4 regions of the Brachybacterium avium genome follow, and region 2 is predicted to be linked to each of the others. Evidence: riboswitches for the same ligand, from Rfam matches in the RefSeq annotation. Region 2 holds a riboswitch; each other region holds the start of a gene.
The links. Region 2 has a riboswitch for thiamine pyrophosphate ahead of CFK39_RS04040 (ECF transporter S component). Riboswitches for the same ligand answer to the same signal wherever they lie in the genome.

Region 1 (7,780 bases), 1.3 Mb from region 2:
ACATCACCGGCGTCGAGAGCTCCGCCTCCTCGATCCGTTCGAGCCATACGGCACGCCGATCGGCGGGAAGCTGCCCGAGCCCCACCCGCACGTCGATCTGCCCGGTGAGGATCGCGTGGCGCACGGCCAGTCCCCACAGCACGTTCGCCTCGATCGTGTCGGGATGCACGTGTGTCAAGCGACACACCGCGGTCATCGCCTCGACCGCGTCCTCCTCCGAGGAGAGCAGATAGGGAAGCACGGTCACGTGCACCCTCATCAGCGAGCCGTTCCCCGCAGAGGCCGGCAGCTGCTCGTGCGCAGTGGCCGCGGCGAGCCGGAAATCCTTCGCCCGCGGCGCGTAGTGGCCGTCCTCGCGGGCGAGATCCGCCGCGGTGCGGACCACCTGCGAGGTGAGCGTGCCGATGTCGGGAGTGCCCAGGGACCACGAATACCACTCGCGGGCGATGTGGTTCTGCGCAGTCTCGACCCGCAGGTCATGACCGTCGGAGGCGGCGAGGGACGCCTCCAGCACCACGATCGCCATCGCGGTGTCGTCGGTCCACTCCCCCGGCTGCCAATCGAGGACCCCGCCCCCGATCATGTCGATGTCCTCGGAATCGGGCAGCGGCGGCTGGAACTCGTAGGGGGCGCCGAGCGCATCCCCGGCCGCTGCCGCCACGACGGTGCCGATGGCACGCTGGCGCTGAGCCTGGGACAGGCCCTCTCCGCTGGTGTTCATCGCATCGATCGTCACCCGGCCATGGTTCCACACCGCTGGCGGCGAACTGCGCCCAGTCCGGTCCCGGTACCCTGGTGAGGACCCAGAAGGAGCTTCATGACAGACACCTCCGCGGCCTCCGCACCGCACGGCGACGACCCCCACGATCACACCGGCCACGACCATCCGCCCAGTGGCGCGGATCTCGTCCGGGACCTCGTCAAAGGCCTGTCGATCCAGGCGCTGCTGATCCCGGTGCTGGCTGTCATCCTGCTGCTGGCGATCCTGCCCTTCGCCCCCTGACACCGGTCCCCCTGCTGCTGGGGATCGGCCTGGGCGCCGCCCAGCTGGCCTCGCTGGTGGCCACCAGCCTGTTCGTCGCGCGCACCCGCACCCAGCTGGCCGTGAACCCCGGCCTGCTGGCCGTGCGCAGTGTCGTCGAGGAGCTGCTGCGTGTCGCTGCGGTGCTGCTGGCGATCCTGCTGTGGCCCGCTGATGTGCGCCCGGAGCTCGGCATCTGGGTCGGGGCCGGCTGCGCGCTGGTGTGGCTGCTGCTCGCCACCGCCCAGACCATCACCACCCGGCAGCGCATCGCCCGTCCCGGCGACTGGTCCGAGGAAGCGATCTCCACGATGCTGGCGCATCGGGTCGGCGCGCGCTCGACCGTGCTGATGCGCCTGCTCGACGTGGCGGGCACCGTGATGTTCCAGGTCGGCGCCACGGTGCTGGTGATCCTCTCGCCGGTGCTGGCGATCGGCACGATCGTGCTCTCGATCGGTGTCGGTCTCTCCACCCTGGTGCTCCATCGCCGCTCGCCGGCCGAGCGCTCCCGCAGCCCCTGGGCCTACGCCCCCGTCGGCCTCGGGCTGCTCACCCTCGCGCTCGCCGTCTTCGGGCTGCTCACCCTCTGATCCCCGTACCCCCATCCTGCAGGAGCCGATGATGACCACTGCCCCCACCCCCTCCACTCGCCCCTCCGGCCTCTGGCTCGATCAGGTCGACGAGTCCGTCCGCATCCAGGACGACCTCTTCGGCCATGTCAACGGCCGGTGGCTGCGCGAGCATGTGATGCCCGCGGACCGCTCCAGCGACGGCGCCTTCCACGCCCTGCGGGACCTCTCCGAGGAGCGGGTGCGCGAGATCATCGAGGAGGCCGCGGCCGACGCGGAGTCCCGCGACCCGCGCGGCGAGCAGGTCCCTGCCACGGATCACCACCGGGTGGGCGCGCTGTACCGGATGTTCATGGATACCGAGGCGATCGAGCAGGCCGGCCTCGGCGTGTTCGAGGGTCTGCTGGCCGAGGTCACCTCCACCCCGGATCTCGAGGGCATCGTACGAACCATGGCGGCCCCGGACTCCGGCACCTCCGCGCTGCTGGCGTACGTCTGGACCGACGACATGGACTCGACGAACTACCAGGTCAAGATCCACCAGGGCGGGCTGGGCCTGCCGGACGAGTCCTACTACCGCGAGGAGGACTACGCCGAGATCCGCACCGCCTACGTCCAGCACCTGGCGAACCTCGCCCGCGTCACGGGGCTCGCCGGTCGCGAGGGTCTGGTCCCCGGGAGCGCCGAGGACCTCGCCGCCGCCGTGATGGACTTCGAGACCCGTCTGGCCGCCTGCCACCTGGACGTGGTGCGCCTGCGCGACCGGGAGAAGTCCTACAACCCGATGGGCTCCGCCCAGCGCCGGGAGCTGGCGCCGAGCTTCCCCTGGGATGCCTACGTCGAGGGCACCGGTGCCCCGGCCACGGCCTTCGAGGTGGTCTCGATCGGTCAGCCCGACTTCGTCGCCGCCGCCGCCCGGCTGCTGGCCGGGGAGGACCTCGAGGTGCTGCGCAGCTGGCTGGCCGTGCATGCCGTGTCCGCCTACGCGCCGTACGGTCCCGCCGTCCTGGTCGAGGAGGACTTCGCCTTCTCCGGGAAGATCCTCTCGGGAGCCGAGGAGCTGCGGGAGCGGTGGAAGCGCGGTGTCGCCTTCGTCGAGGGTGTCGTCGGCTTCGCGGTGGGCCGTGAATATGTCGCCCGCCACTTCCCGGCCGCGCACAAGGAGCGCATGACCGAGCTGGTCGACGCGCTGATGGACGCCTACCGCGACTCCATCCGGAGCCTGCCGTGGATGACCCCGGCCACCCGGCAGAAGGCCCTCGCCAAGCTCGAGCGGTTCACCCCGAAGATCGGTTACCCCGAGCAGTGGCGCGAGTACGACGGCCTCGAGCTCGTGCCCGGTGACCTGGTCGCCAGCGCCCGGGCCTCCCGCTGCTTCGAGGCCGCGTTCGAGTTCTCCAAAGTGGGAGGGCCGATCGACGAGACCGAGTGGCACATGACCCCGCAGACGGTCAACGCCTACTACAACCCGGGCGCGAACGAGATCGTCTTCCCCGCCGCGATCCTGCAGCCCCCGTTTTTCGATGCCGAAGCCGAGGACGCCGTGAACTTCGGCGGGATCGGTGCGGTCATCGGCCACGAGGTGGGCCACGGCTTCGACGATCAGGGCTCGAAGTACGACGGCGAGGGCAACCTGGTCTCCTGGTGGACACCCGAGGACCGCGAGGCCTTCGACACCCGCGCCGCGCAGCTCATCACCCAGTACTCGGCCCTCTCACCCCGGGACCTCGACGACTCCCATCGCGTCAACGGCGCCCTGACCATCGGCGAGAACATCGGCGACCTGGGCGGACTGTCCATCGGGGTGAAGGCCTACCTGGCCAGCCACGACGCCGCCGAGGTCGAGGCCGAGATCGACGGCTTCACCGGCCTGCAGCGGGTGTTCTGGTCGTGGGCGACGGTGTGGCGCGGCCGCCACCGCACCCAGGAGGCGATCCGCCGCCTGGCCGTGGACCCCCACGCCCCGATGGAGTTCCGCTGCAACACGGTCGCGAGCCACCTGGAGGAGTTCCACACCGCCTTCGAAGTCCATGAGGGTGATGCGATGTACCGCGCACCCGAGGAGCGGGTGAGCATCTGGTGAGGCCGGAGGCGCCGTTCTACGTGGGTCGCACGCGGCCCTCGTCCATCGGCTGGACCCGCATCGCGATCACTCTGGTGGCCGGCGCCGTGCTCGCGCTGCTCATGGCGCAGCGCTCCACATCGCTGGGCATGCTGCTGGTGGCAGTGCTGTTCCTGGGCCTGGCGGTGTGGACGTGGATGGGGCAGCGGACCCGCTTCATCGTGGACGGGCACGGGCTGACGGTCAGCTTGGGAGGGTTCCTGCCTCGCAAGCCCTGGCCGCTGGAGGATTTCCGCACCGTGCAGCTGCGCGAGCTGCCGCGCTCGCAGGTGGGCGTGGCCCTCGGCGGCTACGGATGGCGTCGCAGCCGCGCATCGACTCCGCAGCCCGCGGAGCTCACCCCTGTCGGGTCGCGGAAGATCTTCACCCTCGACCAGATCCAACAGCCCTACCGGATGCTGGTCACCCGGCCGGGGACGATGGTCGAGATCATCGGCCGCGGCTCCACCCACTACATCCTCTCCCCGAGGACCCGCACGCCACGGCCACCGCGGTCGACCAGGCGATCCGTTCCCGGCGCTGAACGGGTAGACTTCCCCCTCGTCATCCACTGACAGGGGAGCACCGCGAGGTGCTGAGAGTGCGCAGCCCGCGCAGACCCTCGAACCTGATCCGGCTCACACCGGCGTAGGGAGTCGGGATATCCGTGGAGCGCCGCCGGCGCCCGCGCCCCTTCCAGAGGGAAGGAGAAGTGATGACTCGTTTCCGTACCGTGGACCTGCTGGTCACCGTTCTGATCGGCGCCGCCTTCGGCGTCGCGTACCTGGGCTACGGCCAGCTGTACACGCTGATCGGACCGCTGACCGCGACGTTCAAGCCCGCCGAGGGACTGCTGGCCGGGATCTGGTTCCTGCCGGCGATGCTCGCGGGGCTCATCGTGCGCAAGCCCGGTGCCGCCCTGCTGGCCGGGCTGCTCGCCGCCGTGCTGTCGATGCTGCTGGGCAGCCAGTGGGGCTGGGGCACCGCGATCTCCGGCCTGATGCAGGGCGGCGGCGTCGAACTCGCGTTCCTGCTGACCCGCTACCGGCGCTTCGGCCTGCCGGTCGCCGTGCTGGGCGGCGTCCTCGCCGCGCTGCTGGAGTGGGGATGGGAGAAGGTCGCGTACTACCAGGAGATGAGCTGGGCCTTCTCCGGCGCGATGCTCGCCTGCTTCCTGGTCTCCGGGGTGCTGCTGTGCGGCGTGCTCGGCTGGGCGGCCGCACGGGCGCTGGTCTCCACCGGCGCGGTGGACTCCCTCGCCGCCGGCCGGGAGCACGCCCGGGTCGCCGAGGCCTGAGCAGGCGGCCCCGATCACCCCTCCCCGCGCCCCTGCCACGACCGGTCGACAGCTGACCGGTCTGACCTGGCGACCGCTGACCCGCTCCCGGCCCACGATCGCCTCGCTGGACCTCACGATCCCGGCCGGGCAGCGGGTGCTGCTGGCGGGTGCCAGCGGCAGCGGGAAGTCGACCGTGCTGCGGGCCCTCGCCGGGCTCCTCGACGAGGAATCCGGCGAGGGCACCGGCCTGCTGCCTCCACCGACCCGGCCCGGGGAGGCCGGGCTGCTGCTGCAGAATCCCGCGCATGCCGTGGTCGCGGCGACGGCCTTCCGCGACATCGCCTTCGGGCCCGAGAACGCCGCCCTGGACCGCACGGAGATCCGTGAGCGCGTCGCCGCAGCCCTCGCGGCCGCACAGGTGGGGCTGGATCCCCAGCGGGGTCCGCTCGAGGTCTCCGGCGGGCAGCAGCAGCGCATCGCACTGGCCGGCGGCCTCGCCCTCGACCCCGAGCTGCTGCTGCTGGACGAGCCCACCAGCATGCTCGACCCCGACACCGCGGACCGTGTCCGCGAGGCGATCCTCGTGGCCGCCGACGGTGCCGGTCTGGTCATCGCCGAGCACCGGCTGGGGCCCTGGCTGGCTCACGTGGACCGGTTGGTGGTGCTCGGCGAGCAGGCGCAGATCCTCGCCGACGGGGCACCGGGCGAGGTGCTGCGCGAGCAGCGGGCGCTGCTGCAGGAGATCGGGGTGCTGGTCCCCGAGGAGAAGAGCGCGGCGCGACCGGCCGCGACGCGATCAGTCGGGGCGGGGCCGATCGTCGCCTCGCTGCGCGGCGTCACCGTCCCCTCCCGCGGGCTGACCTCGCCCCTGGACCTCGAGGTGCGCGCCGGTCGCCTCAGCGTGCTCACCGGCCCCTCCGGAGCAGGGAAGACCACCATGCTGCGCACCCTGCTCGATGCGGCCGCACCGGCGACCGGCGAGGTGCAGCGGCCGGAGCCCGCACGGATCGCGGCGGTCCCCCAGAACCCCGAGCACTCCTTCGTCGCGACCACCGTGCGGGCCGAGCTGAGCGCCTCCCCCTGGGCCACCGATCCCGTCCTCGCCGAGGAGCTGCTGGAGCGCGCCGGGCTCGCGCACCTCGCCGGCGCCCATCCCCATCGTCTCTCCGGCGGGGAGCAGCGCCGCCTGGCGACCGCAGCGGCCCTCGCCCAGGCCCCGGACCTGCTGGTGCTGGATGAGCCCACTGTCGGCCTGGACGCCCGTCGGCGCCGGGACGTGCAGTCTCTGCTCGCGGACGCCGCGTCCCGCGGCTGCGCCGTGCTGGTCGCCACCCACGACCCGGAGCTGATCGCGGCCGCCGCCGACCGGTTCGAGCTGCCGGCCCCGGATCCGGCCGGGCCACCGCCCGCGCCGCGGCGTCGGCTTCCCGCCGATGCGCTGAATCCGCTCACCCTGTGCCTCATCGGGATCCTCGCCGCGGCCGGCTCCTTCGCCGTGCAGACCTGGCAGGGCGGGCTGCTGGCCCTGCTCCCTACGGTGCTGCTGGCACCGCTGGCGGTGCGGACGCTGCGCGGCGGCGCCCTGCGCCTAGCCCCGATCCTGCTCTCGGCAGCGGGGCTGGCCTGGACCACGGCCCTGCTCGGCGACGCACCGCCCCTGTCGCGCGAGGCATGGCTGCTGGGACTCAAGGAGGCCGCCCGGATCACCGCCTTCGTCGCCCCCGGGGTGCTGGCGCTGGGCAGCGTGGAGGCCACGGCGCTCGGCGATGCGCTGGGTCAGCGCCTGCGCCTGCCCGCCCGGCCGGTCGTCGCCTCGGTGACGGCGCTGGTGCGGGTCGGTCATCTGGGCCGGCAGTGGGAGGTCATCCTCCGCACGCGGATCCGTCGGGGCCTGGGCAGCGCCCGCTCTCCGCGACTGCTCGCCGGGGCCACGCTCGCCCTGCTGGTGGACACGCTGCGCGGGGCGGAGCAGCAGGCCCTGGCGATGGATGCGCGCGGATTCGCCGGGGCGGACCACCGCACCTGGGCCGCACCCAGCCCGCTGGGCCGGGCGGACCTGCTCGGCGCCGTGATCGCCGGCGGGTTCCTGGTCTGGCCGCTGATCGCGGGGATGCTGGTGGGGTGAGCGCGTCGTACCCTGGAGCGGTGAACGAGGACACCCGCACCCAGCCCACCAGCCCCGAGGACCCCGTCAGCACCGAGGACGAGGCCGTGATCGCCCTGGCCCACTCGCTGCTCGACGCCGCCCGCACCGGTGACGCCGCCGCCCTCCTGTCGCTGGTCGACCAGGGCGCCCCTGTGGACCTGCGCGACGGGGCCGGGAATTCCCCGCTGATGCTCGCCGCCTATCACGGCCACGCCGAGCTGGTGCGCGAACTCGCCGCCCGCGGCGCCGACGTCGACCTCGTCAACGACCGCGGTCAGTCCCCGCTGGCGGGCGTCGCGTTCAAAGGCTTCACCGATGTCGCGGAGGTGCTCCTGGAGGCCGGGGCCGATCCTGCTCTGGGCACCCCCAGTGCGCTGGATACCGCGGTCTACTTCGAGCGTGCGGAGATGGTCGCGCTCATCGAGGCCCGTCGGGCGTAGGCGGGTTCAGGCCCGTGAGGGCCTCCGCACCATCGCGACGTGCTCGATCCCTGCCTCCATGAACATCTCGCTGACGGTCTCGAAGCCCATCGAGGCGTACCACTGCTCGAGATAGGCCTGGGCATCGATGCGCACCTCCGCCCCGGGCGCGGTCTGCTCGATGTGCTCGAGCGCAGCGATCATCAGGCGGCGTCCGACACCGCCGCGGCGGTGATCGGCGCGCA
Region 2 (7,780 bases):
CCGGTGGGCGCGGGTGAGCGTCTCCCACCGGTGCGGCAGATCATCCAGCAGCCGGCGTCCGGCCAGCAGCGCGTAGGTGAACCGGGCGGGCAGGCGGGCATGCTGCTGCAGGCTCACCATCGTGTTCCGCGGCTCGGTCGCCCACATGACGGTGAGGGCACCGAGCCCGATCACCAGCGCCCGCAGCGCCAGCGCCGCGCCCAGCACGATCCCCTCCTCGGTGATCCGGATCGGCAGCTCGGGCCAGGGTTCGTGCCCGGGGCGGCTGACCACATTGACCAGAAAGATCCCGCTGGCGAACACCACGAACGGCAACTGGCCGCGCAGCAGGGCCAGCGGTCCGCGGCGGCAGCCGATCATCACGCCGGCGCCGAGCAGCGCGTACAGCACCAGCAGCGGCACCGGGTCGGTGAGCGCGATGCACACGATGCTCAGGCCGGTCAGCAGGGCCAGCAGCACGGTGGGGTTGCGCCGGGCGAGCCGGCCCCGGGGGCCCGCCCTCGGGTCGGGCTCCACGGCCGACGGAGGCTTCTCCGCGGCCGGCTGGGGCTCTGCCCCGGCCAGCGGGCACGCGTCCGCGACCGGCTCTCCTGCGACGAGCCCGGCGCGCTGCAGCAGCGCCGTGTCCTGCAGCAGGTCTGCTGGCGGCATCGGCCCGTTCAGTCGGCCGTCATCGATCACGGCCACCGCATCGGCCGCTTCCACCGTGCGCAGGTCATGGGTGGCGATGACCACCCCCTGCCCGGCATCAGCCGCCTCCCGCAGCTGGTTGAGGACGGTGTGTGCGGCGGCTCGGTCCAGGCCGTAGCCGGGCTCGTCCGCCAGCAGCACCGGCCGCTCGGTCAGCAGCATCGCGCCGAGGGAGAGGCGACGCTGCTGACCGCCGGAGAGCGCGAAGGGGCTCGCCTCCCGCTGCTCCTCGAGCCCGAGCCGGGTGAGCATCGCCGTGACCTGGGCGGGATCCACCCCGGACGCCGCGAGCTCACCGGTCACGGTGTCGGCCACGAACTGGGCCTCGGGCCGCTGGAACACCAGGCCCGCCGCAGCGCCCTCGACCTCACCGCGAAGCGGCGGATCCAGCCGGGACAGCGCCCCCAGCAGGGTGGATTTGCCGGCACCGTTGCGGCCGACGACGGCGAGCAACTGCCCGGAACGCACGGTGAGGTCGACCCCGGAGAGGACCGGACGACCCTGATGGCCGAGTTCGGCGCCCCGCACGGTCAGCAGCGGCTCCCTCGCGGGATCCGCCGCAGCATTCGCCGGTGAGTCCGGGGCGAGGTCCCGGACAGGGCCCGCACAGCGCTCCGGACTCAGCTCCGCCGCGCCCTCCAGCTGCTGCTCGAGCTCGCGCGGCAGCCAGCACCCGGCCTCCCGCAGCGTGGCGCCGTGACGGGCGAAGACCTCCCCGGTGGGTCCGTCGGCGAGCACCCGACCGGAGGCGTCCAGGGCGATGGTGCGCGGCGGCAGCCCCGCCACCCCACGCTCTCCCGCCCAGTCGTCGAGCCGGTGCTCGACCAGCAGCACCGCGACCTCGCCGCCGGCGGCGGCTGCCGTGACGGCCTCACGCACCGCCTGCACCCCGTCGGCGTCGAGCATCGCGGTCGGTTCATCCAGCAGCAGCAGGCGGGGCCGGCCCACCACGGCCGCGGCGAGCCCTGCCCGCTGCAGCTGCCCGCCGGACAGCGTCGCGGCGGCGCGCTCGCTCAGGTCATCGATCCCGGCCTCGGCCAGCGCGCGGTGCACGCGCTGGCCGATCTGCGCGGGCGGGACGCAACGGCTCTCCAGCGGGAGCGCGACGTCGTCGGCCACCTGCGGCAGGCAGACCCCGTCGGCCGGGTCCTGCCCGAGGAATCCGACGGCCGCGGACGCGGCGAGGACGCCGCCGGCGATCGGATCGATCTCCCCCACCCGCAGCGTCCCGGTGACCCGGCCCCGCTGATGGGCGGGGATCGCGCCGGCGAGCGCCCGCAGCAGCGTGGACTTGCCGCAGCCGCTGGGTCCCAGCAGCAGCACCTGCTCCCCCGCGCGCAGGGTCCCGGTCCAGGGGCCGACACCGGCGCCCGAGGGCAGCACCACCTCGAGGTCCCTCGCCTCGACGACGAGCTCGGCAGGCGCTGTGGGCTCGGTGGACGCGGCGGCCCCGACCGGGCGCGATGTGTCGTCCCGGACCGTTCCCGCCTCAGCGGACACGGCGCTGCGGGATCTCGTCGGCCTGCGCCGACGCACCGATGGCGAAGTTCGTCAGCACTCCGGTGCGCTCCAGCGCGCGGACGATCACGCGGGCCAGCAGCCCGCCGAGGACGAGCCCAGAGAGCACCTGCATGCCCAGGCGCAGCGTGAGCAGGTCCTGGCCGTACCAGCCCATCCGGTACGCGGACCAGAAGAACACCAGGCCCGCGCCGAGCGCACCGGAGGCGGCGAACACGCCCCAGCCGAAGCGGCGGTAGCGGGTCAGGGCGAAGGGCAGCTCGCTGCCGAGGCCCTGCAGCGCGGCCGAGAGCACCAGCAGCGGGCCGACGGGGCTGCCCAGGAACACCACTTCGATGGTCCCGGCGAGCATCTCGGCGAGGATCCCCACGCCGGGGCGGCGGATGATCGCGATCGCGATCGGGGCCACCAACAGCCAGGAGCCGAAGATCACGTGCTGGGCGACATCACCGGCGGGGCCCATCGCGATCGCCAGCCAGCTCCAGGCCTGGACGAACACCCAGTACAGGAATCCGAACAGCACGCCGAGCACGACGACCAGCACGATCTCGCGCAGACCGAGTCGGGAGCGGGCGGGTGTGGGATCGGGGTCCGGGCTCGCAGGGGGCGGCGGGCCGCCGGGGGCAGCGGCGGGAGCGGTGGTGGGTGCGGAGGCGTCGTCAGAAGCGGGGATCACGGTCCGTGCCTTTCCAGACGGGCACGGGCGCGCGGCGACATTCGCTCGGCGGAGCTCCCTGCGCCGGCATGATCCGGATCAGGTTCTACGGTCGGAGTTCGAGAACTCCCTCTCAGCCCGGCCTACCGGACTCCCGTGCACGGGGCCACCCTAACTGCAGCGGTCCCTCCCGTGCACGGTGTCCAGCCGGCGGACCCTTCCGTGGCCGGTTCGGCTCATGGCGGGTCCTCGATGAGGGGCACGAAGAGGTAGGCCCCGTGGACGGTCTCCTCCAGCGCGTCGCCGCGGCGGGCGATCCGTCGCATCTGCTGGCCGACGGGGATGACCAGGATCCCGCCCTCGCCCAGCTGTGCGGGCAGCGCCGGCGGCAGGCGGCCGGCTCCGGCGGAGACGAGGATCCGGTCGAAGGGCGCGTCCTCGGGGGCGCCGAGCACGCCGGGCCGGGCGGCGCGGATCCTCGCCCGGCCCTCGGGCACGGTCTCGGCGAGCGCGGTGCGCGCCGGGCTCAGCAGCCGCTGCTGGCGCTCGAGGCCCAGCACCTCCCCGGTGGGGCCGACGAGATGGGCGAGCAGGGCGGTGGTCCATCCGGAGCCGGCTCCGAGGTCGAGCACCCGGTGCCCCTCTCGCACCTCGAGCAGGCGGAGCATGTTCTCGACGGTGGTGGGCTGCGAGTTGGTCTGCCCCTCACCGATCGGCAGCGGGGCGTCCTCGCCCGCCCGGTGACGGAGCGCGGCGGGGAGGAAACGGGCCCGCGGCACCGCCCGCATCGCCTGGGCGATCCGGTCGGCAGGGACCTCCCTGCCGAGCAGCTCCTGCATCTTGCTCACTTCCCGACCTCCTCGGCCCGGCGCGCTCGGCCGGGCGTGCTCAGTCCGCGCCGACCTCGATGACCCCGTCTGCCGGCCAATCGCGCACCTCGGTGCCCTCGGGAGCGAGATTCGTGGACTGGCGCAGGAAGATCGGACGGCCCGCGTCGCTCGCGATCGCGTCGTGCACCGGCAGCGCGAGCACCGGGCCGACAGCGCGCAGGAAGTCGATGGTCTCGCCGATCTTCGACCAGGGAGCGACCACCGCGAAGGCGAGCACGTCGATGCCCCGGAACTGCGGGACCGGTTCGAGCGAGTCGCCGGTGATGCCGAGGCGGGGACCGTCCCCGGCGGAGAGCACCAGGCCCGAGTTCCCCACCCGGGGGATGTCCGGGTGGATGACCGCGTGCTGGCCGCCGACGGCCTCGAGGCGCACCGCCTGCTCGCCCGGGACCGCAGGCAGTTCATGCGTGTCCCCGGCGGCGAGGGCCAGCAGGCGCTGCGCCGGGATCGCGGCGGCATCGCCCGCGGGTTCGGCGAGGAGCGCGGCCGTCTCCGGCTCGGCGATCACCTCGGCGCCGCCGGCCCGGTCCAGCACCTCCTGGAGCAGTGCCCGGTCGAGGTGGTCGGGATGCTGGTGCGTGATCAGCACGGCGTCCAGTCCGGACAGCAGCTCGGCGTCCAGGCCGCGCACGGCCTCCGTGCTGAAGCCGCCGGGGTCCACGAGCAGGCGCCGCCCGGCGATCTCCACGAGCAGGCAGGAATGGACGAGGTGGTGGATCTTCATCGGGTCCTCCCGGGGGCGAGGTCAGGTGTGCCTCGAACATATCGTCGCGGACGGCTCCTGCCCAGGGCCGGACCGCGCTGAGTCCACAACGCCCACACTGCGCGACCGCGCCCCGGGCGAGACGCGGACCCCATGGTGGGCAGCCCGCCGCCGGGACGCTCCGGCTCGGTACCATGTCAGGGGTCGGGCTCGTCCCGTCGGCCGCCCCGTGCGCCGACCGTGCCCGCCCCGCAGCCCTCACCCGCCAGGACCGCATCCCGCGGCCGTCGTCCCCCAGGAGAGCACCCATGCCACGTGTCGTGGTCCACGTCATGCCCAAGCCGGAGATCCTCGACCCGCAGGGCAAGGCCGTCGCCGCCGCGCTCCCCCGCCTGGGCTTCGAGGGCATCGCCTCGGTCCGTCAGGGCAAGCGGTTCGAGCTCGAGGTCGAGGGCGAGGTCACCGAGCAGGTGCTCGCCTCCCTGCGCGAGGCCGCGGAGACCCTGCTGTCCAACCCCGTCATCGAGGACGTCGTCTCGATCGACGTCGAGGACGCCGCCGACGGGAAGGCGCAGGCCTGATGCGCATCGGTGTGGTGACCTTCCCGGGCACGCTCGATGACCGGGACGCGCTGCGCGCCGTGCGGCTCGCCGGCGCCGAACCCGTCGCGCTCTGGCACGGAGAGGGCGACCTCAAGGACGTCGACGCGATCGTGCTGCCCGGCGGCTTCTCCTACGGCGACTACCTGCGCGCCGGCGCCATCAGCGGATTCGCCCCGGTGATGGAGAAAGTGGTCGACGCCGCGACGGGTGGGATGCCGGTGCTCGGCATCTGCAACGGCTTCCAGATCCTGTGCGAGACGCACCTGCTGCCCGGCGCGATGATCAAGAACGCCCATCGTGCGTTCCTCTGCCGCGACCAGCCGCTCACGGTGGAGAACACCCGCACCGCCTGGACCAGCGGGTACGAGGCGGGCCAGGTGATCCGCATCCCGCTGAAGAACCAGGACGGCCAGTACGTCGCCGATGAGCGCACCCTCACCCAGCTCGAGGACGAGGGCCGAGTGGTGTTCCGCTACGCCGCCGGCGCCACCCACGGCCCCGCCGGTTTCGAGGCCAACCCCAACGGGTCACGCCACGACATCGCCGGGATCACCAACGCCGCCGGCAACGTGGTGGGCCTGATGCCGCACCCGGAGCACGCGGTCGAGGCCGGTTTCGGTCCGGACCAGCCCGGTGAGGGCACCCGTTCCGGCACCGACGGCCTGACCATGTTCACCTCGGTGCTGAGCAGCCTGGTCGGCTGACCACTGCGGCCGCGCCGCCGCACGGGACCGCCGCACCGCGGCACCGGGCCGCAGCGCTGCCGCACCACCGGGCCACCGCACCGCCGGGCCACCGCACCGCCGTACCGCAGCGCCGCCGCACCACCAGGATTGTCAGGATCCGAACCAGAATCTGCTCGAGAATGGTACGGATCCTGACAATCCGGTGCCCGTGACAATCCGGTGCCCGTGGGACGTGGCCGGTCAGCGCACCGCGCTGAGCACGGTGAAGCGGCGGTCGCGGGCGCGCTGCTGCACGGCGCCGACGCGGGCCTCGAGCTCGGCGCGGTAGCGGAGGTGGGAGTTGTGGACGAACCACAGCTGCCCGCCGGGACGCAGCACGCGGGCCGCCGAGTCCAGCAGACCGTGCACGAGGGTCGCGTCCACGACGGTGCCGTCGTGGAACGGCGGATTCAGCACCACCAGATCGACGCTGCTGTCGGCCACCTGGGAGAGGGACTCGTCCCAGCTCACACGCACCCCCTCGCGGGAGAGCCCCGACGCCTCTAGGGTGGCGCGGGTGGAGGCGACCGCCTCGGCGTCGTCATCGCTGCCCAGCACCTCCGCCTCGGGCAGCGCGGCGGCGAGGTGAGCGGTGAGCAGGCCGTTGCCGCTGCCGAGGTCCACGGCGCGCTCTGCGGAGATCTCACCCTCGACGAGTGCCCGATCCAGCGCCTCCAGCAGCAGCAGGCTGCCGGCGTCGGCCCGGGAACCGCCGAAGACCCCGCCGCTGCCGCGCAGCGCCAGTTCGCGCGGCTGCCCGTGCACACTCACCGTCACCGCACCGGCGATGGGTTCCGGTGCAAGAGCCTCCGGGCGCGGGCCGGAGGCGATCAGTGCACGGGACTTGCCCACGCCCCGTGAGGCACGGACCTCGGTGAAGGAGCCGGCCAGCACCTCGTTCTGGGAGCGGGTCATGTGCTTGACGCGACCGCCCGCGACGAGGGTCAGGTCCTCGCGCCCGCCCTGGCCGGCGAAGCGGGCGAGGCGGCGGGCGAGGTCCTCGAGCCCGGCGAGGGACTTGGGCAGGCGGGCGAGCACGAGGTGGGCGTCGGCCTCGGCGGCGAACTCCTCCAGCGGGAGGGGGTCCGCCCCGGCCGCGAGCACCAGCCGGCCCGCACCCACCGCGGAGGCGAAGCGTTCGGCGAGCGCGGAGGTCTCGGCGCGCGAGGCGCTCCAGGACCAGACCCGGGCCTCCGGCTGCTCAGCGAGCGAGTCGAGGGCAGCGGAGGTCAGCTCACCGGTGCTGTCGGCCACGACGATCAGGTCGCAGGGGCAGCCGGTGAGGCCCTCCTCTCCGGCTGCCTGCAGGATCACCCGCTCTGTCTGGTCGGGCGCGGCCGTCGGGGCCGGGCCGGGATGCTGTGCGGCGCCGCTGCTGGGCTCGTCGGCGCTGGTCATATCGGTGCTGGTCATATCGGTGCTGTCCGTCTCTGCGCTGTCCGTCTCTGCGCTGTTCATGTCGGTGCGGGTCACGTCGTCCTTCGAAGGGTGGTCCGTCACGGGGGTCCGTCGACGGTCGGGATGGGGTCGGGTGGTCATGCGGAGATCCCGCGCCGGCCGCGGGAGCGCAGGCGACCGTGCGGCAGCGCTGGTGCCGGCAGGGCGTCCGGGGTGCTCGCGGCGAACGGCCCGAACTGCTCGTCCTGCTCCGCGAGGCCTCCGCGCGCGAGGACGGTGTCCGCGATCGGTGCGGACTCGAGAGGATGCTCGACCCCGATCTCCGCCTGGTAGCGGGCGCGGAACTGTTCGATCTCCTCGTGGGTGCGACCCACGAAGTTCCACCACATGATGATGTCCTCCCCCAGCGGCTCGCCGCCGAGCAGCATCACCCGCAGGTCCTCGCCGGTCTCGGCGCGGATGGTCAGCTGGGCAACGCCGTCGGGCAGCATCATCAGCTCCCGGCTCGCGATCGTGCTCTCGTGCTCTTTCATCGCGAGCGGCGAACCCGCCGGCAGGCCCGTGCTCGGCAGATCGGTGCCCGGCAGGTCAGCGCGGAG
Region 3 (7,780 bases), 1.1 Mb from region 2:
GCGAGCACCGCGGCGATGTACGGGGCGCCCTGGTTGAAGAACGCGTCGGAGGAGAAGAAGCTCTCCTGCTGCGGGGTGACGTTGCCGGTGGCGACGCCCTCGGCGAACATCGAGGGCCCGCCGGCGAGGAAGAACACCGCGGGGATGATGATCACGGCCGCGCCCAGCATCGCCAGGACCTGCGCGAAGTCGGTGAGGACGGAGGCGCGGAAGCCGGACCACAGGGTGTACAGCAGCACGCCACCGGCGATGATCAGGATGCCGGCGCCGAAGTTGAGCGGGGAGAGCATCGCGATGATCGCGCCGCCCGCGATGAAGTTCGAGGTCAGGGAGATGACCGAGCCGAGCACGTTGGAGCCGGCGAGCATCAGCTGCGAGGAGCGGCCGTGGCGGGCGTACATCACCTCGGCCAGGGTGTGGGCGCGGGGGGCGACGGAGCGGATCCGCTTGCCGAAGGGGTAGATGAACAGGATCATCAGCGCACCCCAGAGCCCGTAGTGGATGGGGCCGGAGACGCCGTAGGTGTACCCGGCGGTCACCGAGGCGTACATCGAGGACGCCCAGATCCAGGTCGCCGTCATCGAGGCGGCGGAGACGCCGAAGCCGATCTTGTTGCCGGCGGTCATGTAGTCGTCGGCGTTCTCCTTCTTGCGGGAGATCGAGACCGACATCCACATCGTGCCCCCGTAGAACAGGAGCAGGAGCAGGACGACTCCGATGATTCCGAGCTGGACGATCTCCCCTGAAGGCGCGGGCGGCACTGTTACTTCCTTTCGTCGCGGACAAACCGATCACAAGCGTCCGGTCCTCCGCGAGTCGCACAGCGCATGCTGAGCTCGGGGCGGGGCCCTGCAGCGGGCCGACCGGCAAATAGCTCCCGGCATGCAGTCCGGTCTTCGTCGACCCGGGCGGCGCCTGGCACCTGCTCCGGGGACGGGACTGCGGCCGCGGCTCCTCGTCCTCGTGGGACGGTCCGCGGCTCTGTCGCACTTGGAGCCGCATAGATACTCGCACACTGCCCGCCACATAGCCACCTATCGGGTAACGCCCCGGTAACCATTGCAGGTCAGAGCGCGCAAATCGATTGTCAGACAAACCTAATCCGAGTAGACCTGCGCCACACCTGCATGAACATGCACCACTCCGAGTGTCGCAGCTCGACCAGGTCTCTTCGCTCGCTCCTCCGGCTCGCTCTCGTCGCCCAATCGCGCCACTGCCCGCACCCCCGGGTGACCTCCTCCCCCGCCCCGCCATCTCGTTGCATCACGTGGCAACGCATGGCACCTGCGCTCGCGCCCCACGTACAGTGACGCTCGTCGAGAGAGCCGTATCGCAGCGGCCGGGAACCAGGAGGACACGGATGACCAGGCGGATCGGGCTGATCGGCTGCGGGGATGTCTCCGTCGTCCACTTCGAGGCGATCCGGGACATCGAGGGCCTGGAGCTCGTCGGTGTGGCAGACACCGACCCACAGGCGCGATCCCGCGCCGCCGCGGCGACCGGGGTGCCCGGCTTCGCGGGCACCCGGGAGCTGATCGACGCCCTCGGCCCGGACGCCGTGCACGTCACCACGCCGCACGACCAGCACATCGGTCCCTCGCTGACAGCCCTCGAGGCGGGGGTGCACGTGCTGCAGGAGAAGCCGCTCGCGCACACCCTCGAGGAGGGCCGCCGCCTGGTCGACGCCCTGGCGAGCGCGAGCACCTCGCCCGGCGCCCCGAAGGTCGGGATCTGCTTCCAGAACCGCTACAACCTGGCCAGCCGGCACTTGGCCGAGATGCTGGGCACGGGCGAACTCGGCGCGGTGCGCGGAGCCTGGGCCTCCGTGGTCTGGACCCGCAGCGCCGACTACTTCCGCGCCAAGCCCTGGCGCGGCACCTGGGCCGGCTCCGGCGGCGGGCTGCTGATCAACCAGGCCATCCACACCCTGGACCTGGTGCAGTGGCTGCTGGGCGGGGTGGAGCGCACCGATGGGCACGTGGCGACCCGCAAGTACGGAGACGTCATAGAGGTCGAGGACACCGCCGAACTGCTGCTGCACCATCCCGGCGGCATCACCACTTCGTTCTATGCCACCCTCACCGCCCCGCAGCACCGCCCGGTCGAGCTCGAGCTGGACTGCGAGAGGGCCTATCTGACGCTGCGCGGCGGCACCGACGGCGGGCTCACGAGCCGCTGGGCCGACGGCCGGGTGGAGACCCTCGCCGAACGCTCGGTGACCTCCGGGGGCCGCTCCTACTGGGGCGTCTCCCACGAGCTGCTGATCCGCGACTTCTATGAGCGCCTGGACGAGCCGGAGCCCTTCTGGATCGGGCCCGGCGAGGCGATGGCCTCGCTGGAGATCCTGAAGGAGGCGTACCGGCTCAGCGGGGTGGGGCCGGGGGCGTGAGCCGGCCGGGCACCCCTCCCGCAGCCGCACCACCTCACGACCCCGGCGGGCCCCCGCCTACGGCTGCGGCAGGCCCAGGTGCTCGCGCAGGGTGGACCCGGAGTACTCGCGCCGGAACCTGCCGCGCTCCTGCAGCACGGGCACGACCTGGTCGACGAAGTCCTCGATCCCTCCCGGGAGGGTGGGCGGCATGAGGTTGAAGCCGTCGGCCGCACCCGCATCGACCCAGCGCTCGATCTCGTCGGCCACCGACTCCGGAGTGCCGATGAACGTGGCATGGCCACCGCCGGCGGCGAGGAAGCCCAGCAGCTCACGCACCGTCGGGCGTGTGGTGCGGATGATCCGCAGCACCGTCGCGTAGCGCCCCTTCGGGCCGGTGAACTCCTCCAGCGGTGGCAGCGGCGGGACGGGAGCGTCCAGCTCCCAGCCCGAGGTGTCCTGGCCGACGAAGAAGGCGAGCTGGCGCAGGGAGTCCTCGACGGGGAGGCGGGAGTGGAGGTCCGCCTGCATGCGCCGGACCTCCTCCTCGGTCGAGCCGACGTAGGTGACCAGTCCCGGCACCACCGCGAGCAGGTCCGGATCACGGCCCAGCGCCGTGGCGCGGGCACGGAGGTCCGTGCGGTAGGCGTGCGCGGATTCGCGGTCCCAGGCCACCGCGTAGATCCCCTCGGCCCAGCGGGCGGCGAGGTCGCGTCCCGGCTCCGAGGCTCCGGCCTGGAACAGCACCGGGCGTCCCTGCGGCGGCGTCGGCACATTCAGCGGGCCGTCGACTGCGAAGGAGTCACCAAGGTGATCCAGCGGACGGAGCAGGGAGGAGTCGGCGTACACACCCTCGGGTCGGCAAGGATGCTCTCGCGCGGCCACGAGTCCCACAGGCCATGGAGGACCTGGATGAACTCCTCCGCCGTGCCGTACCGCTCCTCGTGGGCGGGCAGCGCGGCCATGCTGTGGTTGCGGGCCTCCGCATCGGTCATCGAGGTGACCACGTTGATCCCGGCCCGGCCGTGGGAGATGTGATCCAGGCTCGCGAGCAGCCGAGCCGCATGGAACGGATCCCAGAAGGTGCTTGAGACCGTGGTGACCAGGCCGATCCGTTCGGTGGCGCGGGCCATCGCCGTGAGCACCGTGATCGGTTCCAGGAACCAGCTGGGCCCGCGCTCGGCGCCGGTGGGCGCGATCGACTGGCCGTCTGCGAGGAAGATCGCGTCGAGCCGGCCGCGCTCGGCGATCTGGGCGAGCTCTTCCCAGTAGGTGATGTCGCCCAGGCGGGACACTGCGGAGCCGGGCGCGCGCCAGGCGGCGCCGTGGTGGCCGACCGCGTGCGCGAACAGGTTCAGCCGCACGTGGCGGGTAGCAGTCGCGGCCATCAGTCCTTCACCAGCCCGCCGTCGACGACCAGGTTCTGGCCGGTGATCGCCCGCGACCACGGCGAGGCGAAGAACAGCACGGCATCGGCGAACTCGGCGGGTGTGGTCACCGACTGCAGCGGGGTGCTCTCGGCGATCGCGTCGAAGACGGCCTCGGGCGTCGCGGAGCTCGCGTCGGTGGTGCGCAGCAGGCCGCCGCTGACCATGTTCACCGTGATGCCGCGCGGGCCGAGATCGGCGGAGAAGGTGCGGGTCAGCGACAGCAGCGCCGCCTTGGCCGCGGTGTAGTCGTGGTAGGGCACCACCGGATGCTGGAAGAGGTTGGTCCCGACGTTGATGACGCGGCCCGAACCCGCCCGGTCGAAGCCCGGCAGCGCTGCCTGGATCGTGTTCAGCGCCCCCTGCACGGCGCTTGCGAACTGGGCCGAGAAGGCGTCGTAGTCGATCGCGTCCGCCTTCGCCCTCGCGTCCCCGTTGAACGAGAAGCCGCTGAGCGCATTGTTCACAACGGTGCTGACGGGCGCGCCGAACTCGGCCTGCGCCGCCTCGAACAGTGCCTCCACCTCGCCGCGGTCCCTGACGTCGGCGCGCACCGCGACCGCTCGGCCGGGATGGCGGGCCGCGAGCTCCCGTGCGGCGTCGCCGCTGGTGAGGTGGTTGATGACGACGCGGGCCCCCTCACTCAGCAGGGCTTCGGTGATCGCGCGGCCGAGGCCGCGGGCGCCTCCGGTGACCAGGACCACCTGGTCGGCGAGGGCGGGGATGCTCCGGGACTGCGCGGGCGCAGCGGAAGAGGAGGTCATGAGTGGTTCGTCCTTTCGAAGACGGGATGCGAGCCCCCGGGATGGCGGAAGGACCGGCATCCGGGCAGGGGCGGGAGAACGCTCCACAGGTGGAGGAGCGGGACGACGGGGGTCGGCTCTGATCCCGTTCTCGCGGACGGCAGGCGCAGGCCCTTCAGGCCCGGGCCGGACGGTGTCATCACTGCCTGCGATGCCCGTACATCGTGCGCTGCTGGCCGGGGTGTCACGGCAGCCGGCGCCGCATACGGCGCCACTGCAGGTGAGACCAGTGCACAGCAGCTCATCGACGACATTCCTCCGCGAGTACGAACTCGATCAGGTTCACCGGGTGTGTTCTCAGCCCTGTCGGGCACCCCGTGTCGGTCGTCGACTATACCCATGGCCCCGCCCGTGCGGCGGTTCGTCCCGTGCGGGAGCTGCGGCGACCGTGCGGAAGGAGGGCACCCGTCCCAGTGGACGGTGCGCTGCTGGGCCGGGCCGACCCGGGACGGAAGACCGTCGGCCGATCCGCCGGGATGGACCCTCGCCGCCGCCCGCCCGCCGCTGCGGGTAGGGTGGCCTGGTTCCGTGGGAGCCCGTTCGTCGGGCTGAGAGGGCCTCGTGCCGACCACCAGCACTGGATGCGGATAATGCCGCCGTCAGGAGGACCGCTCATGCAGCACGTCGCCGTCGTCGGCGCCGGGATCATCGGACTGCTCACCGCCTTGGAGCTGAGACGCCGCGGTCACCGGGTCGAGATCCGTTCCACCGGCGTGGCCGAACAGGCCACCCACGCAGCGGCCGGGATGCTGGCTCCCACCAGTGAGGTCCAGTTCGGCCAGCACTCGCTGAGGCCCTTGATGAGGAAGGCCGCGAGCCACCACCGCGCGCTGGCCGCCGAGCTCGCCCTGCGCACCGAGGAGCCGCTGGGCTACCGCGACACCCCCACCCTCGTCGTCGGCCGCGACCGGTCCGACCTCGAGGCCCTGCGTCTTCTCGCACAGGAGCAGTGCGCGGAGGGTGCCGAGGTCGAGGAGCTCACGTCCGCGCAGCTGCGCGGTCGCGCTCCGACGCTGGCCCGGCACGTGGCCGGGGCGATGCTCGTCGCCCGCGACCACCAGGTGGACCCCCGCACCCTGGTCGCCGCCGTCGTCGACGCATTGGCCGGCCCGGGGCGTCCCGGCGACGGGCCGCCCGTCTCCCTCACCATCGGCAGCCGCGTCGCCTCCACCGAGGAGATCGACGCCGACCGGATCATTCTCGCGGCCGGCCTCGGCACCACCGAGATCGACGGACCGCACCGGGTGCTCGACCTGTCGCTGCGCCCGGTCCACGGTGACATCCTGCGCCTGCACGTCCCCGCCTCCGCCCTGCTGCCCGAGGAGGACAACCTGCTGGACCACACGGTCCGAGCCCTGGTCCGCGGGCGTCCCCTCTACCTGGTGCCGCGCGGCGGCGGCCTCGTGCTCGGGGCCACCAGCCGGGAGGACGACATGGTCGGCGCGTCGGCCGGCGCGGTGCTGACCCTGCTGCAGGACGCGGCCGAGGTCCTCCCCTCCGTCCGCGACACCGAACTGCGTGAAGTGATCGCTCGCGCCCGCCCCGGCACCCCGGATGACCTCCCGCTGCTGGGACCGGTGCCGACAGACCCGCGAGTGATCGTGTCCACCGGTTACCACCGCCACGGGATCCTGCTCTCCGCCTGGGCCGCGGCGCGCACCGCCGATCTGCTCGAGGCCGATCCCGGGGCACCGCCGCCCGGGGACATGGCCGAGGAGCTCGCCGCCGTCGATCCCGCCCGTTTCACCACCACATCCCACCTCCAGGAGGTCTCATGAGCATCGTCGTCCACGTCAACGGCGAGGATCTTGACCTGTCCGACGCCGTCACGGTCCGCGACCTGGTGGCCGACCGCCTCGGCCGCGAGGTCGGCGACGACGGGCGCGCGTGCGACGGCACCCCGCTCGGCGTGGCCATCGCGGTCGACGATGCGGTCCTGCCGCGCAGCAGCTGGGCCCACACCCCGCTGACCTCCGATGCCCGGTACGAGCTCGTCACCGCCGTCCAAGGAGGATGAATCATGACCGATACCCCCGAGACAGAACTCGTCATCGCCGGAGAGACCCTGAGCTCCCGCCTGATCATGGGCACCGGAGGCATCACGGACCTGGCGGCCCTGGAACGAGCCCTGCTCGCCTCCGGCACCGCGATGACCACGGTCGCCCTGCGCCGCTTCTCCCCGACGACGCGGGACTCCGTGTTCACGATGATCCGCCGCCTGGGGATCCGTGCCCTGCCCAACACCGCCGGCTGCTTCAGCGCCCGCGACGCCGTGCTGACGGCGGAGCTGGGCCGTCAGGCCCTCGAGACGGACTGGGTGAAGCTCGAAGTCATCGCCGATGAGGACACCCTGCTCCCCGATGGCGTCGAGCTCGTCGAGGCCACCGCCATGCTCGTCGAGCGCGGATTCACCGTGCTTCCGTACACCACGGACGATCCGGTCCTCGCGCAGCGCCTCCAGGACGTCGGCGCGGCCGCGGTGATGCCGCTGGGAGCTCCGATCGGCACCGGCCTCGGCGTGCTGAATCCCCACAACATCGAGATGATCACCTCCCGCGCCACGGTGCCGGTCGTGCTCGATGCCGGGATCGGCACCGCCTCCGATGCCGCGCTGGCGATGGAGCTCGGCTGCGACGCGGTGCTGGCCGCGAGCGCCATCACCCGCGCACGCGACCCCGAGGCCATGGCCCGCGCGATGGCCCACGCCGTCCGGGCGGGCCATCTCGCGGCGGGTGCCGGCCGGATCCCGCGCCGGAGCCTGGCGCTGGCCTCCTCGAGCCACGACGGTCGCATCACGACCGCTCACCCCGCGGGGACTTCGCATGAGCGAGACCTCCCCCGCCCCGCAGTCCCTGCCGCCGCTGGTCCCCCGGGCCCGGAGCTGACGCCGGAGCAGCTCGACCGCTACCGGCGCCAGATCACGCTGCCGCAGATCGGCACCCTCGGGCAGCGACGCCTGCGCGCGGCCTCGGTCCTGGTGGTCGGCGCGGGAGGGCTCGGCTCCCCCGCGCTGCAGTACCTCGCCGGGGCCGGTATCGGTACTCTCGGGATCGTCGACGACGACCTCGTCGACACCTCCAACCTGCACCGCCAGGTCATCCACACCACGCCGGCCATCGGTACGCCCAAGACAATGTCCGCGGCCGCAGCCGTCCGCGCCCTCAATCCCGAGGTCCAGGTGC
Region 4 (7,780 bases), 460 kb from region 2:
CGCGAGCTGTGCGAGGGCCTCGACCACGGTGGCGGCCTTCGTGGTGGCGCCGTCGCGGCGACGCAGCACCTCGACGACGGGGCGAGCGGTCTCGTCGCGCTGCAGGGCGGTCTGCGCGCTCTCGAGGGCGGTCTTCTCCTTCTCGAGCCGATCGGCGAGCTCGTCGAGCTCCCGCCGGCGGTCGATGCGCGTGCGGGCGGTGGTCGCGGCCTCGGCCGCGGTGCGGGCGGCCTGTTCGGCGGTCCCGGCCTGCTCCGCCGCGCCACCGGCCTCGTCGGCCCGGGCGGTCACCGCCGCGAGGTGCTCCTCGGCGAGCCCGGCCAGCGGCTCCAGGCGCAGTGCAGCGGCGTGCTCCTCGAGCACGCCGACCGGTTCCTCCTCCAGAGCGGCGGCTTCGGTGAAGCGGGCCAGCGCGGTGCCGAGGGTCTGCTGGGCGGCGTCGACCTCGCGCCTGGCCTGCTTGCGCATCTCCTCGAGCTGCTTCTCGACGGCGGCGTAGGTCTCGGTGCCGAACACGCGCTGCAGCACCGTCTGGCGTTCCCCGGTGCCGGCGCGCAGGAAGCGGGCGAACTCGTTCTGCGGCAGCAGGACGGTCTGCGTGAACTGCTCGCGGGTCAGTCCCACGGCGCGCTGGATCTCGCGGCCCACTTCGTCGATCCGGGCGGCGATCGCTTCGACGCCGCTGCCCCCGCCTGCGGTGTCGGCGATGACGTCCTCGATCAGCTGCGGGGAGCCGATCCGCCAGAGCACGGCCTTGGCCTGCTCCTTCGTGGTGCCGGTGCCACGCAGTTTGGGGCGGTGGAACTCGGGTTGGCGGCGCACCCGGAAGATGCCGGAGGCGGTCTCGAACACCAGGTCCACCACGCTCGCCTCGGTGGGCGGCGCGAACTGCGAACGGATCCGGTCGCCGCTGCTGACGCTGCCGGCGACCTGCCCGTACAGGGCGTAGACGATGGCATCGAGGATCGTGGACTTGCCGGAGCCGGTGGGGCCCTCGAGCAGGAACATGCCGCTCGCGCCGAGAGCGGCGAGGTCGATCTGCACGGTGCCGGCGAAGGGGCCGATCCCGGTCAGGCGCAGGTGGTGAAGCTTCACGAGGCCTCCTGCTGGCGGCGCACCGCGGTATAGGCGCGGTCCAGGACCTCGTGCTCGGCGGCGGTGGGAGCCGCGCCGGTGACGTGGGCGAGGAAGTCGTCCATCACGTCCAACGGATTCTGCTCCCGCCGCACCACCGGGGTGCCCGCTCTCGCCTCCCGCCCCTCGGGCGCGTATTCGGTCAGCAGCAGTTGCGGGAAGGCCTCGCGCAGCTGTTCCTGCAGGTGGGCGGGGCGGGCCGGGTCGGTGACGACGGCCTTGATCCAGTCGCCGCCGTGCTCGGGGGCGCGGGCGAGGATCTCCTCGAGGGAGCCGCGCAGCTCGGTGAGCGGGCGCGGCACCGGGGTGTGGATCCGTCGGACCTCTGCCGCGGTCCCGGGGGCGCCGAGCTCGACCAGCAGCACCGACTTGCGGTGGTTCTTCTCGGAGAAGGAGAAGGCCAGCGGCGAGCCGGAGTACCAGGCGGGGGCGCCGACGAGGCGGGTGAGGTCCTGGCAGCCGTGCAGGTGGCCCAGCGCCAGGTAGTCGAGGCCTCCCAGCACACCGGCGGGCACCGAGTCGACGCCGCCGACGGAGAGGTCCCGCTCGGAGTCGCTGGCATCGCCGCCGGTGACGAAGGTGTGGGCGAGGACGACGGTGCGCGCTCCCGGATGCGCGGCGGCGCGCTCATGCACACGCTCCAGCGCGGCGCGGGTGACGGCCTCGTGGCTGCGAGCCAGCGGCGGCTCCCCCTCCGCGACCAGCTCGGTGCGGGCCCGGTCGGGTTCGAGGTAGGGCAGGCCGAAGAAGAGCACCTCGCCGTGCTCATCGGCCACGGAGACGGGGTGTTCGATGCCGGGAACGTCGGTGAGCAGGTGGATGCCGGCGCGCATCAGGGAACGGCCGAAGCCGAGCCGCTCCGGGGAGTCATGGTTCCCGGAGGTCAGCACCACGGTGGCGCCGGTGTCGGCCAGGCGCGCCAGGGCGCTGTCCAGCAGGGTCACGCTGGACACGGCGGGCACGGCGCGGTCGTAGACGTCGCCGGGGATGACGACCACGTCGACCCGCTCGGTCTCGACCAGCGCGACCAGCCAGTCGAGGAAGGCGGCCTGGTGGGCATGCAGGTCGACCTTGTGCAGGGTGCGGCCCAGGTGCCAGTCCGAGGTGTGCAGGATCTTCATGCCCTGAGCCTACGAGCGGGGGCCGACAGCCGGTGACGTCTCACCGTCGTGGACGGCGGGCCCCGCTGCGAGCTCGTGCTCTAGGGTGGTCGGCGGACACGGGGTGCGTGAGACGCGCTGAGATGACACCCGTGGAACCTGATCTAGTTCGTACTAGCGAAGGGATGTCCGCATGAGTTCGGATCCTTGCACCCAGTCCCCCTCTGCCCTCCTCCCCGTCCGGCCGACGGTGCCGCGCGTGGTCTCGATCGCGGGGACGGACCCCACCGGCGGCGCCGGCACCGCCGCGGATCTCAAGTCGATCACCGCCGCGGGCGGGTTCGGCATGGCCGTCGTCACCGCGGTGGTCGCCCAGAACACCCACGGCGTGCGCGACATCCATGTGCCGCCGGCCGAGTTCCTCGCCGCCCAACTGGCCGCGGTCAGCGATGACGTCACCCTCGAGGCCGTCAAGACCGGCATGCTCGGCACCGTCGAGGTCATCGAGACGGTCGCGGCCTGGCTCGACGCGCACCCACCGCGGGTGCTCGTGGTGGACCCGGTGATGGTCGCCACCAGCGGGCATCGCCTCCTGGAACCCGCGGCCGAGCAGGCGATGATCCGCTTCTGCCGTCGCGCGAGCGTGGTCACCCCCAACATCGACGAGCTCGCGGTGCTCACCGGTGCGCCGCGCGCGAGGAGCGAAGGGGAGGCGCTCGCGCAGGCCGGCCGCTGGGCGGCGGAGACCGGGGTCGCCGTCGTCGTCAAGACGGGTCACCTCGAGGACCGCGAGGTGAGCAACACCTGGGTGGAGGCCGACGGCGCGCAGCACCGGGCGAGCTCGGCCCGGGTGGAGACCACGAGCACGCACGGCACCGGCTGCTCCCTCGCCTCCGCCCTCGCCACCCGCCTCGGGGCCGGTCACAGCCCCGCCGCGGCCCTGGCCTGGGCGACCCAGTGGCTGCATGAGGCGATCGTGCACGGCGGGGCGCTGCACGTCGGGACGGGGCACGGCCCCGTTGACCACGCCCACCAGGGCCGACGGCTGGCAGCGGCCGGTTCCGCCGCGCCCTGGCTGCGGGTGGGCGAGGTCCCCGCCCGGCTCGAGACGCCCGAGGACCTGATCGATGCCTGCGCGGGAGCTGCCGGGACGGAGGCCGGGACCGCCCCGGTGCTCCCGGTCGTCGCCCCCGCCGGCCCGTGGACCGCCGCGCTCTGGGCCGCCGGCTCCTCCCTGGCTGCGCAGGTGGCGGGCTCCGGATTCGTCCGGGCGCTGGTGGAGGGGAGCCTGACCGGCCCGGCCTTCGAGTTCTATCTCGCCCAGGATGCGCTCTACCTCGCCCGCTACTCCCGCGCCCTGGCCGCCCTCGCGGAGGCGTCCACCACCGCCTCGGGCCGCACGTTCTGGGCGGAGTCCCCCCGGACCTGTCTGACGGTCGAGGCGGAGCTGCATCGTTCGTGGCTCTCCGCGGAACCGGCCGAGGATGGCACCGCCATCAGCCCGGTGACCAGCGCGTACACCGACTTCCTGCTCGCCCATGCGCTCGGCTCCGCCGCCCCGGTGACGGCCGCCGCGGTGCTGCCGTGCTTCTGGCTCTACGCGCAGGTGGGCGGTGATCTGGCCGAGATCGCGCCGGGCCATCCGTACGCCGCCTGGTTGGAGACCTATCGCGATCCCGGGTTCGTCGAGGGCGTGCAGGGGGCGCTGGGCGAGGTCGAGCGGGAGGTCGCTGCGGCCACCCCCGCCCAGCGGGCCGCGGCGACGCGAGCGTTCCTCCTGGCGTGCCGCCACGAGCTGGAGTTCTTCGAGCAGGCCCGTCGGCTCGAGCCGCACGCCGCCCAGGCGGAGGCCGTTCTCAGCGGGGCGACCCGATGACCGCTGCCGCCTCGACGCTCACCGAACCCCAGCAGCTGCCCCCGGCGGGGCGAGCCGCCCTGCGGGCCGGGGTGGTCGGCAACTTCATCGACAACATCCATGTGTTCCTGCCCGTGACGGCCCTCGCCCCCGCGATGCTGGTGCTCGCAGGGCCCGGTGCGACCGCCTCCACCGGGGCGCTGATCATCATCGCGATGCTCATGGGCCGTCCCGTCGGCGGGGTCGTGTTCGGCCGGATCTCGGACCGCCTCGGCCGCACCCGCACCACGCGGATCGCGATCGGCGGCACGGCCGCATGTGCGCTGGCGATCGCCCTGGTCCCCACCCATCAGCTGCTGGGCATCGGGACGGTGACGCTGATCCTGCTGCTGCGCTTCCTCGGCGGCATCTTCGTGGCCGGGAGTACTCGGCCGCGATCCCGCTGGCGATGGAATGGTCGGCGCCGCGTCGGCGCGGGCTGATGAGCGGGCTGATCCTGTCGATGGCCCCTTGGGCGCAGGCGGCGGTGGCCTTCGCCGTCGCCATGCTTCTGACGCTGCTCGGGCCGCAGCAGTACGCGGCCTGGGGGTGGCGGGTGCTGTTCGCGGCCGGGGCTCTGCTCTCCGTGGGCATGCTGCTGTACTACCGCCGGCAGGTGAGCGATGCCCCGCTGTTCACGCAGCAGCAGGAGGCACTTCCCGCGACCGGCCCGGGCACCGCGCCTGCGCCCGTGCCCGCGCCCGCACCGGCCCCGACCCTGCGCAGCCTGCTCACCGGTTCCTGGTCGCGCGCGTTCTGGCAGGTGTTCGCGATGATGACGGGGCTGTGGCTGCTGACCTACACCACCGTGCTGCTGCTCACCGAGCGGCTGTCCACCGATGCTCCGCTGGAGCCGATCGCGGTGCCCATCGTCATGGGGCTGGCCTCGGTGGCGCAGGCGGTGGCGATGGCGCTGGCCGGGCACCTGTCCACCCTGGTGGGGCGGCGCCGGCTGCTGATGATCTGGGGAGCGGCCGCGACGGTGACGGGACCGCTGCTGTGGTGGCTCGCGGTCACCTCCCCCACGCTGGCGATGGCCGCCGCCTGCGCCGCGCTGCTGCAGATCGCCACCGTCGCCGCCTACGGGCCGATCGCCGCCTATCTCTCCGAGCGCTTCCCCACCTCGATCCGCTCGACCGGGTACGGCGCCGGGTACAGCCTGTCGTTGGTGCTGCCGGCGCTCTACCCCTTCTATGTGCCCGCGCTGGAGCCGGTGCTGGGCCGTCACGGCACCGTCCTGGCCCTGATCGTGCTCGGCGGTCTGCTGCTGGTGATCGGTGCCGCGCGCGGACCGCGCCTGCGACCGCGTGAGCTGGACGCGGACCTCGACACCGTGGCCACCGGGAGCCTCCAATGACCGCCCGGCCCGGCACCGACCCGGATCTGGGCCCGGTCGCCCCGGTCCTGGCCGCGGTGCGCGAGCGGGCGCCGCTGGTGCACTGCCTCACTGCGACCGTCTCGATGTCGCTGGTCGCCGATGGCCTGCTGGCCGCCGGGGCCCGGCCGATGATGACCGAGACCGCAGCCGAGGCCCCGGTGGTGACCACCCTCGCCGAGGCCCTGTCGATCAACCTCGGCACGCTCAGCACCGACGCCATGGACGGGATCCCGGCCACGGTCGAGGTGGCGGTGCGGGAGGGACGCCCCTGGGTGCTCGACCCCACCGCGATCGGGATCGCCCCCGTCCGCACTCCGCTCGCCCGGCAGCTGCTGGACTCCCGGCCCGCCGTGGTGCGCGGCAACGCCTCCGAGATCCTTGCCCTGACCGGGGTGGGACGGGGCGGGCGTGGCCCGGACGCTTCCCCCGCGAGCGGTCGCGCCGGCGATGCTGTCGAGGACGCCGCCCGGCAGGTGGCGGCGCGGACCGGCGGAGCGGTCTCGGTCTCCGGGGAGGTGGACCTCGTGCTGGATTCCGCGCGCAGCCTGCGGGTGGCGCGCGGCACCGCGCTGCTGACACGGGTCACGGGCACCGGCTGCCTGCTGGGGGCGCTGACGGCGGCCTGCACCGCCGTGCATCCCGATCCGTTCGAGGCCGCGGTGGCCGCGACCGTCTGGCTCGACCTGGCCGGGGAGCTCGCCGCCGAGCGGGCCACCGGCCCGGGCAGCTTCCGCATGCATCTATTGGACGCACTCGATGAGGTAGGACGATGAATACACAGCCCACGCACATCACGCAGCCCGTGCAGCCCATCGGCACTCAGGGCGGTCCTCTCCCGGGCCTCGATCTGCGCTGCTATCTCGTCACCTCGGGGACCGGGCGGCGGACCGTCGAGGTCGCGGCCGCGGCGGCGTCCGCCGGGGCCGGGGTGGTGCAGGTGCGGGCGAAGGAGGCCACGGCGGCGGAGCTGCTGAAGCTGGTCCTCGCCGTGGCCGGGGCGGTCCACACCGCGAATCCGGGGACGCGGGTGCTGGTCGATGACCGGGCCGACGTCGCGGCCGTCGCCCGGCAGCGCGGGGCGGCGGTGCACGGCGTGCATCTGGGTCAGGACGATCTGCCGGTGGCCGATGCGCGAGGGCTGCTGGGGCCGGAGGCGATCATCGGGCTGACCACGGGGACGCTCGAGCTGGTCCGCGCGGCCGAGGTAGTGCGCGACCAGGTCGACTACCTGGGTGCCGGCCCGTTCCGGCGCACGCCCACGAAGGAGTCCGGCCGTCCTCCGCTGGGGGTCGAGGGGTATGCACCGCTGGTCGCGGCCTCGTCGCTGCCGATCGTGGCGATCGGTGACGTCACGCCCGCTGATGCCGCTCCGCTCGCGTGCACCGGGGTGGCGGGGGTGGCGGTGGTCCGGGCGGTCATGGGCGCCGCGGATCCGGCTGCGGCGGTGCGCGAGGTGCTCGCCGGCCTCGCCGCGGGCTGAGGCCCTGGAGCACACGACGGTGCGCCGGGTCCGGCGAGGAGCAAGGACGGTCCAGTCAGAAGGGTGGCGGGCCCAGATCTTTCCAGGGTTCCGGGGATTCTCCGGCTCCTTCGGTGGGCGAGGGCATCCCCGTCGCAGCAAGGGTGGTTCCCAGCAGAAGTACTCGGGCAGCGGCTTCCCTGTGAGCTCCGTCGGTTCTTCGGGAGTGGGCACCTGACCTGGGTCGCTGGGGCCAGGGGGTTCGGGTCCGGCTGCTTCGAGGTCTGCTGATTCGCGCTCTGCCGGCACCGGTTCTGTGACTGGCTCGGTGACCGGATCCCCGGCGTGGGTGCCGCGCAGGTAGCAGGTCCAGGCGTGTTCGAGGTCCTCGACGATCTGGAGGCTCGCGGTGTCGAGATCGTCGATCACGGTGACGATGTCGCCGTCACGGCCGACGGCCCAGCGGGTGCGGCCGGGCTCGGTGACGGCAGTCGGGAGCCGGGTGGGATCCAGCAGGCCGGCTGTCTTGTCCAGATGATGCTGCCAGCACAGCAGGTGGAGGTTCTCGATCTCGGTGAGGGCTCCCGCATCGGCGCTGCCGCGCCGGCATTCCTCGATGTGATCGCACTCAGAGGCCCAAGAGGTGAGCCGGGTGCATCCCGGCACCGCGCACATGCTGTTGCGCAGCCGGAGATGTTCGAGCATCGCCGCGGAGGGCTGGTACTTCTGGGCAGGCAGCGGCAGGAAAGCACCGCTGGTGGGATCGGTGAGCACGCGGTACCAGGCCTCGCTGCTGCCGGCGAGGGAGCGGGCTA

Region 1: linked by a shared signal. The riboswitch ahead of CFK39_RS13845 (ECF transporter S component) and the one ahead of CFK39_RS04040 (ECF transporter S component) in region 2 are both predicted to bind thiamine pyrophosphate.
Region 3: linked by a shared signal. The riboswitch ahead of CFK39_RS09070 (3-oxoacyl-ACP reductase) and the one ahead of CFK39_RS04040 (ECF transporter S component) in region 2 are both predicted to bind thiamine pyrophosphate.
Region 4: linked by a shared signal. The riboswitch ahead of CFK39_RS06140 (bifunctional hydroxymethylpyrimidine kinase/phosphomethylpyrimidine kinase) and the one ahead of CFK39_RS04040 (ECF transporter S component) in region 2 are both predicted to bind thiamine pyrophosphate.

What each region holds. Positions count from the first base shown of each region.
Region 1 is NZ_CP022316.1:3,092,817-3,100,596, reverse strand. It holds gene CFK39_RS13865 (ADP-ribosylglycohydrolase family protein) at 1-721, opposite strand, end outside; gene CFK39_RS17035 (hypothetical protein) at 818-1,003, shown strand; gene CFK39_RS13860 (hypothetical protein) at 1,060-1,611, shown strand; gene CFK39_RS13855 (M13 family metallopeptidase) at 1,643-3,673, shown strand; gene CFK39_RS13850 (hypothetical protein) at 3,670-4,266, shown strand; TPP riboswitch at 4,258-4,363, shown strand; gene CFK39_RS13845 (ECF transporter S component) at 4,407-4,988, shown strand; gene CFK39_RS13840 (ATP-binding cassette domain-containing protein) at 5,125-7,095, shown strand; gene CFK39_RS13835 (ankyrin repeat domain-containing protein) at 7,116-7,556, shown strand; gene CFK39_RS13830 (GNAT family N-acetyltransferase) at 7,563-7,780, opposite strand, start outside.
Region 2 is NZ_CP022316.1:886,627-894,406, forward strand. It holds gene CFK39_RS04035 (ATP-binding cassette domain-containing protein) at 1-2,190, opposite strand, end outside; gene CFK39_RS04040 (ECF transporter S component) at 2,180-2,884, opposite strand; TPP riboswitch at 2,923-3,031, opposite strand; gene CFK39_RS04045 (protein-L-isoaspartate O-methyltransferase family protein) at 3,100-3,702, opposite strand; gene CFK39_RS04050 (MBL fold metallo-hydrolase) at 3,752-4,477, opposite strand; gene purS (phosphoribosylformylglycinamidine synthase subunit PurS) at 4,765-5,037, shown strand; gene purQ (phosphoribosylformylglycinamidine synthase subunit PurQ) at 5,037-5,762, shown strand; gene CFK39_RS04065 (class I SAM-dependent methyltransferase) at 5,985-7,256, opposite strand; gene CFK39_RS04070 (pirin family protein) at 7,319-7,780, opposite strand, start outside.
Region 3 is NZ_CP022316.1:2,004,406-2,012,185, reverse strand. It holds gene CFK39_RS09090 (sodium:solute symporter family protein) at 1-761, opposite strand, end outside; gene CFK39_RS09080 (Gfo/Idh/MocA family protein) at 1,361-2,389, shown strand; partial or broken gene CFK39_RS09075 (LLM class flavin-dependent oxidoreductase) at 2,447-3,756, opposite strand; gene CFK39_RS09070 (3-oxoacyl-ACP reductase) at 3,756-4,559, opposite strand; TPP riboswitch at 4,835-4,926, opposite strand; TPP riboswitch at 5,117-5,220, shown strand; gene thiO (glycine oxidase ThiO) at 5,213-6,376, shown strand; gene thiS (sulfur carrier protein ThiS) at 6,373-6,615, shown strand; partial or broken gene CFK39_RS09055 (thiazole synthase) at 6,619-7,392, shown strand; gene CFK39_RS09050 (ThiF family adenylyltransferase) at 7,390-7,780, shown strand, end outside.
Region 4 is NZ_CP022316.1:1,341,678-1,349,457, forward strand. It holds gene CFK39_RS06130 (AAA family ATPase) at 1-1,095, opposite strand, end outside; gene CFK39_RS06135 (exonuclease SbcCD subunit D) at 1,092-2,255, opposite strand; TPP riboswitch at 2,345-2,437, shown strand; gene CFK39_RS06140 (bifunctional hydroxymethylpyrimidine kinase/phosphomethylpyrimidine kinase) at 2,428-4,110, shown strand; gene CFK39_RS16740 (MFS transporter) at 4,107-4,571, shown strand; gene CFK39_RS06145 (MFS transporter) at 4,571-5,485, shown strand; gene thiM (hydroxyethylthiazole kinase) at 5,482-6,279, shown strand; gene CFK39_RS06155 (thiamine phosphate synthase) at 6,276-6,986, shown strand; gene CFK39_RS16175 (hypothetical protein) at 7,341-7,780, shown strand, end outside.